DNA from 3 places in the Dorea sp. BIOML-A1 genome. Region 1 is predicted to be linked to each of the others. Evidence: predicted binding sites of a transcription regulator. Region 1 holds the regulator's gene; each other region holds the start of a gene.
What was found. Region 1 encodes Rex, which represses fermentation and respiration genes when NADH is low (regulators of the CRP and FNR family bind a similar motif). Its sites were predicted from a motif close to ATTGTTAANTANTTAACAAT; they were not measured.

Region 1 (3,219 bases):
ATAAGTACGAAGTTCTCCAAGCTCGATTTCAAGAACTTTAGTGACAACTTTGTTCAAAAAATAACGGTCATGAGACACGATCAGCACAGCTCCCTGATAGTTTAGAAGATAGGATTCAAGCCATGCAATTGAATTCAGATCCAGATGGTTGGTTGGCTCATCAAGAAGCAAAATGTCTGGTTTCGTTAACAGAAGCTTGCCGAGAGATACACGGGTTTTCTGTCCTCCGGAGAGAGTGTCGACGGGTTTGGTGAAATCATTTTCCGTAAATCCAAGTCCCTTTAACACACCGGTGATCTCACTTTCGCAAGAATAGCCGTTCTCACGTTCGAAAGCGGCCGTAAGGCGGTTGTAAGTTTCCAGACGGTCGTTCAGGGCGTCGCCGGAGAGATGCTTAAGTTCCATCTCGATCTCGCGGATACGGCGCTCCATAGCGATTATATCGGCCTTTGCGGTGCGGACTTCTTCATAGATCGTATTACCGCTTTGCATCTCTTGATGCTGGGCAAGATAGCCAAGTGTCTTACCTTTTGTCAGGATGACGTTGCCGTCATCCGGGGCTGATTCGCCTACAATCATTTTGAGCAGAGTGGACTTACCGGCACCGTTCGGTCCGACAAGAGCTGCTTTTTCGTGATCTTCTATATGGAAGGATCCATCTCTGACGATGAGGTGTTCACCGAAAGATTTCTGGATCCCGTGACATGCTAATATCATATATTTCCTCCTGAGTTATGGATAATTGATACGTTGGTATTCTCAAAATGCATTTACACATGCTACTTTATTATAACGGAAATTGCATAAAATTCAACAATAGTTTGACAATAATCTTTCAATTTTATATAATTATTTTAGACTATGATTGGAAGGGTGAAAACATTGGAAGAAAGAGAGATTTCTCGTGCGGTCATAAGAAGATTGCCGAGGTATTACAGATATTTGGGCGAACTGTTGGAAAATGGTGTAGAGCGGATTTCTTCGAACGATCTGAGTAAGCGGATGAAAGTAACAGCATCCCAGATCCGTCAGGATCTTAATAATTTCGGAGGATTCGGACAACAGGGATACGGTTATAATGTTAAGTATTTATACACAGAGATTGGAAAGATATTAGGATTGGAAGAAGACCACAATATTATTATCATTGGTGCAGGTAATCTTGGGCAGGCACTGGCTAATTATGCAGCCTTCGAGAACCGTGGATTCATTCTGAAAGGAATCTTTGATGTGAATCCAAGACTTCAGGGAGTATCCATCCGTGGAGTTCCGATCCGTATGATGGATGATCTTAAAACGTTCGTTCAGAATAATGAGATTGATATTGCAGTTCTGACGATTCCGAAAGAGAAAGCAATTGAAGTTGCGAATATGCTGGTTGAGAACGGAGTACGTGCGATCTGGAACTTTGCACATACAGATTTGAACCTTCCGGATAATGTTGTTGTTGAGAATGTGCATCTGTCAGAAAGTCTGATGCAGTTGTCATACAATATCAGTCGTTACAAAGAGGACCATAAATAAACTATAATACAAGAAAGCGTGTAGGAGTAGTCTGGAATACGGACATATTTTTACACGTTCTTTTGTTGCAGAGATATATCTGATGGGAGATGAATGAATATATGAAACTTCTGGTTAATGCTGCGCAGATGAAGGCTGCCGATCAGTACACGATTCAGGAACTGGGCATTGCATCACTGGAATTAATGGAGCGTGCAGCAAATGCCTGTGTACAGACGATGCAAAGTGAGAATCTGGATCTTTCTTCTGTCTGTGTGGTATGTGGATCAGGGAATAATGGTGGAGATGGATTTGCCATCGCCAGGATCTTGAAGAATATGGGGTGTTCTGTGGATACTTATCTGGTCGGCAATCCAGAGCATTGTACACCGGAGACACGGGAACAGATAAGACGTCTTAAAGAATGTGGTGGTAAGATCACGGAAGATATCCCGCAGGATAACAGCTACAGCATAGTGATAGACGCCGTGTTCGGAGTCGGACTGAGCCGTAAGATTGAAGGTACATATCGTCAGGTGATTGAACGTATGAATCAGATGCAGGGTACAAAATTTGCAGTAGATATCCCATCAGGACTTTCAGCCTCTACGGGATGTGTGCTTGGTTGTGCATTCCACGCAGATGATACAGTGACATTCGAGGTGAAAAAGATCGGCCTTGAGCTGGCGCAGGGCAGAGCATATGCAGGAAGAGTGACAGTAGCAGAGATTGGCATTTCGCATGAGCCGTTATTACAGGATGCAGATGTGATCCATTCTTTTGGAAGAGAAGAATATCGTAGAATGCTTCCGGAAAGACCGGAAGATTCTAATAAGGGAAGTTATGGAAGGCTTCTTGTGATCGCTGGAAGTAAGGGTATGGCAGGTGCAGCATATTTGAATGCTCATGCGGCTTATATGACAGGAGCCGGGCTTGTCAGAATCTATACACCAAAGGACAACCGCGAGATATTGCAGACACTTCTGCCGGAAGCAATCATAACGGCTTATGATGAATTTAATAAAGAAGAAGTACTAAAGCTTCTTAAGTGGGCAGACGGTGTGTGTATTGGTTCCGGCATTGGAAGAAGTACAACATCGGAGAAGTTATTGCGGACGGTTATAGAGTACGTGGATGTTCCATGCCTGATCGATGCAGACGGGTTAAATCTTCTGTCAGATAACAAAGATCTTCTTGATCGGCTGGCAGACCGGAAGTTCATATTTACGCCGCATATGAAAGAGATGTCTAGACTTACAGGCATCCCTGTGGAAGATCTTAGAGAAGACCGGATACAGATCCTGAAGAAATTCGCTGACGGATATCAGGTAACCTGTGTATTAAAAGATTCCAGAACACTGATCGCAGATAAGGCAAATGAAATCTGCCTGAATCTTACCGGGAACAGTGCGATGGCAAAAGCCGGTTCGGGAGATGTGCTGGCCGGTGTGATCGCAGGCTTTATGGTGCAGGAAAAAGATACGAAAAAAGCAGCCAGATTAGGTACATATGTACATGGTTTGGCCGGTGACCTTGCAAAATTTGAAAAAGGCGTATATAGTGTAATGGCAAGAGATCTGATAGAATATATCAGTAAAGCATTAATGAAACTGGAGGATGAATAGCAGTGAAACATTATACAAGAGTTTTAGCCAGAGTCGATTTAGATGCGGTTGAATATAATATAGAGATGATGAAGAAAAATATTCAGAAAGA
Region 2 (3,219 bases), on a different contig from region 1:
TACAAATGGAAGAGGCTACGTGAGTGCTGATAAGAATAAGAATGACGAACTGCCAATCGCAGTGATTCCAATTGATTCTATCTACACTCCAGTGGAACGAGTGAACCTTACAGTAGAGAATACCCGTGTCGGACAGATTACAGACTTTGATAAACTTACACTGGATGTATACACGAACGGCACACTGCTTCCGGATGAAGCTGTAAGTTTGGCTGCAAAGGTACTTAGTGAACATCTGAAACTCTTTATTGATCTGTCAGAAGTAGCACAGGCTGCTGAAGTTATGATTGAAAAAGAAGACGATGAAAAAGAAAAAGTTCTTGAGATGAGCATTGACGAACTTGAACTTTCTGTTCGTTCATACAATTGCCTGAAGAGAGCTGGTATCAATACAGTTGAAGAACTGACAAACAGAACACCGGAAGATATGATGAAAGTACGTAACCTTGGACGTAAGTCTCTGGAAGAAGTACTTGCAAAATTAGATGAGTTAGGCTTAAGCCTCAGCAAAGGTGAAGAATAATCTGTCAGTAAGCCCGTAAGTGCATGGCAGAGCATTTGGCTAGTAAGCCCGAAGAAGCATAACCAAGTGTTATAATGGAGGATATTTAAAATGGCAAAATATAGAAAACTTGGCAGAACATCAAGCCAGAGAAAAGCATTATTAAGAAACCAGGTAACAGCACTTCTGAACAACGGTAAGATCGTTACAACAGAAGCTAAGGCTAAAGAGATCCGCAAGATCGCTGAAGGACTTATCGCATTAGCTGTTAAAGAAAAAGATAACTTCGAAGAAGTTACTGTAAAAGCTAAAGTTGCCCGCAAAGATAAAGATGGCAAGAGAGTAAAAGAAGTTGTAGATGGTAAGAAAGTTACTGTATATGACGAAGTTGATAAAACAATCAAAAAGGATATGCCAAGCAGACTGCATGCTCGTCGTCAGATGCTGAAGGTTCTTTATCCTGTAAAGGAAGTTCCAACTGCACAGGCTGGAAAGAAGAAAAATACAAAAGAAGTTGATCTTGTAGCAAAATTATTCGATGAGATCGCTCCTAAGTATGCAGATCGTAACGGTGGATACACAAGAATCGTTAAGATTGGTCAGCGTAAAGGTGATGCAGCTATGGAAGTTCTGATTGAACTTGTATAGTTAGAAGTCAATAAAAATATTGAAAACCTCACACAATCATGTGTGAGGTTTTTTTCTGCATAAATGACACAGAAAAAAGACAGACAGGAAATTTCGTAAAACAGATAATCAAAGATTTGTTAAAAATCTGACTATAGCGTTAAATTTACTACTATTAACAAATATGATTACAAATTATCAAATAAATGATATAATACCGATATCACATTTGAAATGAATTGTGCAAAAAACTGATAATTGCAATTCATATGTACTGTAAATTGAAAACAAACAGATGGAAGGTAGGAATAAAGAATGAGCAGACTGGAAATTGCCTCTCCCAAAAAAGCAAAGATCGTAATGGAAGGCCTTTATAAAGATCTGGAAAGAAGAATCGAATCAAGTCCTCCGGGATTATGTCCTGTAGATATGGCAAGAGCATTTCTTGAGTTATGTCATGCACAGACCTGTGGAAAATGTGTACCTTGCCGTATCGGATTAGGTCAATTGAACAATTTCATCCGTGAAGTACTGGATGGAAAAGCAACTATGAAGACGCTGGATATTATGGAGCAGACTGCACTTTCAATCATGGAATCAGCAGACTGTGCAATCGGATATGAGGCTGCTAATATGGTATACAAAGGATTGATCGGTTATCGTGATGATTACGTTGAACATATCCAGAACGGAAGATGTACCTGTACCTATAATCAGCCGGTACCATGTGTATCTTTATGTCCTGCACATGTAGATATTCCGGGATATGTTGCACTGGTAGGTGAAGGCAGATATGCAGATGCGATCCGTCTGCTGAGAAAAGATAATCCGTTCCCGACCACATGTGGATTTATCTGTGAACATCCATGTGAAGCAAGATGTAGAAGAAATATGGTGGATGATTCTATTAATATTCGTGGATTAAAACGTGTAGCAGCAGATTTTGCGGGAGAAGTTGATCCTCCGCAGTGTGCACCGGATACAGGAAAAAAGATTGCAATCCTTGGTGGAGGACCTGGTGGTTTGAGTGCAGCTTATTATCTGCAGTTAATGGGACATCAGACAACTGTATATGAGATGCTTCCGAAATTAGGAGGAATGCTTCGTTATGGTATTCCGAACTACAGACTTCCGAAAGACAGACTTGACGATGATATCCGTGCGATACTGAAGACAGGTGTGCAGGTGAAAAATGGTCTGAAGATCGGTCAGGATATTACAATCCAGCAATTGAGACAGGAATATGATGTTGTTCTGATTACAATCGGGGCAAGTACAGATAAAAAATTAGGATTGGAAAATGAAGATGCAGACGGAATCCTATCAGCTGTACAGTTCCTGCGTAACGTAGGGAAGAATCAGATTATGGATTTGACAGGAAAAGAGGTTGCTGTTATCGGTGGAGGTAACGTATCCATGGATGCGGTCCGTACAGCAAAACGTCTGGGTGCCAAGAAAGTAAGTATCGTTTACAGACGAAGAGTTGCGGATATGACTGCACTTCCGGGAGAAATAGACGGAGCAGTTGCAGAAGGTATTGAATTACAGACATTGAAAGCACCGTCATCCATTGATGTAGATGAGAATCATCATGTAAAAGGAATCTATGTGACCCCTCAGATGGTGAGCTCAATCAGAGACGGAAGAGCAAGCATCAAACCTACAGGTGAAGAAGATATTTACATACCATGCGATGTATTAATCGTAGCAATCGGACAGAATATCGAAACACATCACTTTGAACAGGCTGGTATTCCGGTTGAACGTGGGAAAATTGTTACCAAAAGCACAGGAGCATTCGAGAACCTTCCAGGTGTATTTGCCGGAGGAGACTGTGCAAGCGGACCGGCTTCAGTTATTAAGGCAATTGCAGCTGCAAAAGTCGTAGCAGCTAATATTGATGAGTATCTTGGATATCATCATGAGATTTCCTGCGACGTTGATATTCCAGAAGCGCATCTGGATGATCGTACACCTTGCGGAAGAGTAAATCTTACAGAAAGAGAAGCGTGTGAAAGAGTCTGCGATTTTGAGGCAGTGGAAAATTGTATGACAGAAAAAGAAGCGAAACAGGAAGCAGGAAGATGTCT
Region 3 (3,219 bases), on a different contig from region 1:
CAGTACAGATACCGGTGGAAGTACTCCGAATGCATCAGCTGACAGGAAGATTACATTTTTAGCAGCAGGTGCTGAAGATACAGGACGCACGATATTTTCAATATGATTGATCGGGTAAGATACACGTGTATTCTCTGTTACACTCTTATCTGCGAAATCAATCTTTCCATTTTCATCAAGTGTTACGTTCTCAAGAAGTGCGTTACGCTTGATTGCATTGTAGATATCCGGCTCAGACTCTTTGTCAAGGTTAATAACCTTAGCATAGCATCCGCCTTCAAAGTTAAATACTCCGTTGTCATCCCATCCGTGCTCGTCATCACCGATCAGAAGACGCTTAGGATCTGTAGAAAGTGTTGTCTTTCCTGTTCCTGAAAGTCCGAAGAAGATTGCTGTATTCTCTCCGTTCAGATCTGTATTGGCTGAGCAGTGCATAGAAGCCATTCCCTTAAGTGGGAGGAAGTAGTTCATCATAGAGAACATACCTTTCTTCATTTCTCCGCCGTACCATGTATTCACGATAACCTGCTCTTTACTTGTAATGTTAAACATTACTGCTGTCTCTGAATTCAGTCCTAATTCTTTGTAATTTTCAACTTTTGCTTTAGAAGCATTGTATACTACGAAGTCTGGCTCAAAATTCTCAAGTTCTTCTTCTGAAGGTTTGATGAACATATTTGTTACAAAATGTGCCTGCCAAGCTACTTCTACGATGAAACGGATTGCCATACGTGTGTCTTTGTTTGCTCCGCAGAATGCATCTACAACATAAAGTTTCTTGTTAGAAAGTTCTTTGATTGCAATATCTTTTACTGCGTCCCAAGCTTCCTGTGTTGCAGGATGGTTATCATTCTTATATTCATCAGATGTCCACCATACAGTATCTTTTGAATTCTCATCAACTACGATGAACTTATCTTTAGGAGAACGTCCAGTATAGATACCTGTCATTACATTGACTGCACCAAGTTCACTTTCCTGTCCTTTTTCAAAACCTTCCAGTTCCGGTTTTGTCTCTTCCTCAAATAATAATTCATAAGAAGGATTGTGCACGATTTCCGTCGTTCCTGAAATGCCATACTTACTTAAATCGATTTTAGCCATCTTCATTTAACCTCTTTTCTTTTATTTACTGCTGTATATTTATAAATTCTGGTTTTTCATACTCTCCCACAACAGCATTTGCCTTATTATTGCATTTTTCTGCGCAAAAGTCAACACTTTAACAATCTTTTCAAAGCACTATTTTGCAACTCCTATATCTTAATCCGTTATTTTTTCTGCTTTTATTCTTTTATATAGTTCAAAAATGCAAGATTTTTATAGAAACCTTGCATTTAGTATTTTTTATCGATTATGAATTTTATTTATTTTTAATATAAAGTTTTATACTTCTAAAATATTCTTTACTGTGTCTTTCATTTTATCTGCATCACATTCCAGATCATGCAGGATATTAGCATTCAGAATATCTTTGATTGCCTGTGGCATCTCACGTCCGGATGTTTCTTCCAAAACACTCAGAAGGCTGAATTCATCCTGATCAGCATACTTCGGATCGATTGCGCTCATCACACTCTTCACGAATTTGTACGGACTTGCAGTCGACGCGATCACACATTTCTTATCGTCGCCACTGTTCTTCTGATAACAGCCGCATACATACGACGCTACACTTGTATGCGTGTCCATAACATATCCTGTCTTATCGTATACTTTTTTAATATTCTCTGCGCACTCTTCTTCTGTTGCGTACCCTGCTGCGAAATCAGCAAGACGCTCCTTCATATCTTCTGTGATTGTATATTTTCCGGCGGATTTTAATGCTTCCATCATATCCTTCGTCTTCTGATCATCATCCCCGCTGATTCTGTAGATCAGACGTTCCAGATTGCTGGAGATCAGAATATCCATGGATGGGGATGTAGTGAGGATAAACTCACGGTTTCTGTCATAATCTCCTGTCTGGAAGAAGTCAAACAATACCTTATTGTCATTTGAAGCACATACCAGCTTATCAATCGGTACTCCCATCTGTTTTGCATAATATGCAGCCAGGATATTTCCAAAGTTACCTGTCGGTACTACCACATTGATCTTTTCACCATCTTCAATCTCTTCATTTTCCAGAAGTTTTGCATATGCATTGACGTAATATACCACCTGTGGAACCAGACGTCCGATATTGATAGAGTTGGCTGATGAAAACTGATAGCCTTTCTTTGCGAGTTCTTCCGCCAGTTCTGTATCTTCGAACATCGCTTTCACACCACTCTGTGCATTATCGAAATTGCCATGGATCGCTACTACGTTTACATTCTCTCCTCTCTGTGTCACCATCTGGAGTTCCTGTACCTTGCTGACACCATTCTTTGGATAGAATACGATGATCCTCGTTCCTTCCACATCCGCAAAGCCTGCAAGTGCGGCCTTTCCTGTATCTCCGGATGTTGCAGTCAGAATCACGATCTCATTTTTAACGTCGTTCTTCTTTGCCGAAGTTGTCATCAGATGCGGCAGGATTGATAATGCCATATCTTTGAATGCGATTGTTGCACCATGGAACAATTCCATGTAATAAGTATCATCTACTTTTACGAGCGGCGCAATTTCTTCTGTGTCAAATTTGCTGTCATATGCTTTATCAATACAGTTTTTCAGTTCCTCTTCTGTAAAATCTGTCAGGAACTGCTTCATTACGAGATATGCGATCTCCTGATATGTCTTTCCTTTCAGATCTGACATTGTTACATCCAGCTTTGGAAGTTCTGATGGTACAAAAAGTCCGCCATCCGGAGCAAGTCCTTTCAGAATTGCCTCTGATGCTGTTACTTTCAGATTAGAATTTCTTGTACTTTTGTAATATAAACCCATGCCAACGCTCTCCTTATTATGATTACTTTCTCTTACTGTTTGTATATTTTACCAGTCCGCCTGCTGCGATCAGTTTCTGCATGAACTCTGGAAACGGCTGTCCCTTGAATTCTGTTCCTTTTGTTCTGTCATAGATCTTACCGCTGTCAAAATCAATCTCTACTTCATCACCTGCTTCAATTGCTTTTGCAGCCTCCGGACACTCAATGATCGGAAGTCCGATGTTGATCGCATTGCGATAGAAAATTCTTGCAAATGTCTCTGCAATAACGCAACTGACACCTGCTGTCTTAAGACATAACGGTGCATGTTCTCTGGAAGAACCACATCCAAAGTTCTTGTTGG

Region 2: the regulator Rex is predicted to act here: its motif matches at 1,266-1,285, upstream of GT508_RS05200 (NAD(P)-binding protein).
Region 3: the regulator Rex is predicted to act here: its motif matches at 1,211-1,230, upstream of pckA (phosphoenolpyruvate carboxykinase (ATP)).

What each region holds. Positions count from the first base shown of each region.
Region 1 covers NZ_WWSA01000005.1:14,141-17,359, forward strand. The annotation lists gene abc-f (ribosomal protection-like ABC-F family protein) at 1-717, opposite strand, end outside; gene GT508_RS03405 (redox-sensing transcriptional repressor Rex) at 883-1,524, shown strand; gene GT508_RS03410 (NAD(P)H-hydrate dehydratase) at 1,626-3,128, shown strand; gene alr (alanine racemase) at 3,131-3,219, shown strand, end outside.
Region 2 covers NZ_WWSA01000008.1:54,362-57,580, forward strand. The annotation lists gene GT508_RS05190 (DNA-directed RNA polymerase subunit alpha) at 1-523, shown strand, start outside; gene GT508_RS05195 (bL17 family ribosomal protein) at 614-1,150, shown strand; gene GT508_RS05200 (NAD(P)-binding protein) at 1,445-3,219, shown strand, end outside.
Region 3 covers NZ_WWSA01000007.1:34,026-37,244, reverse strand. The annotation lists gene pckA (phosphoenolpyruvate carboxykinase (ATP)) at 1-1,104, opposite strand, end outside; gene thrC (threonine synthase) at 1,387-2,874, opposite strand; gene GT508_RS04600 (3-isopropylmalate dehydratase small subunit) at 2,897-3,219, opposite strand, start outside.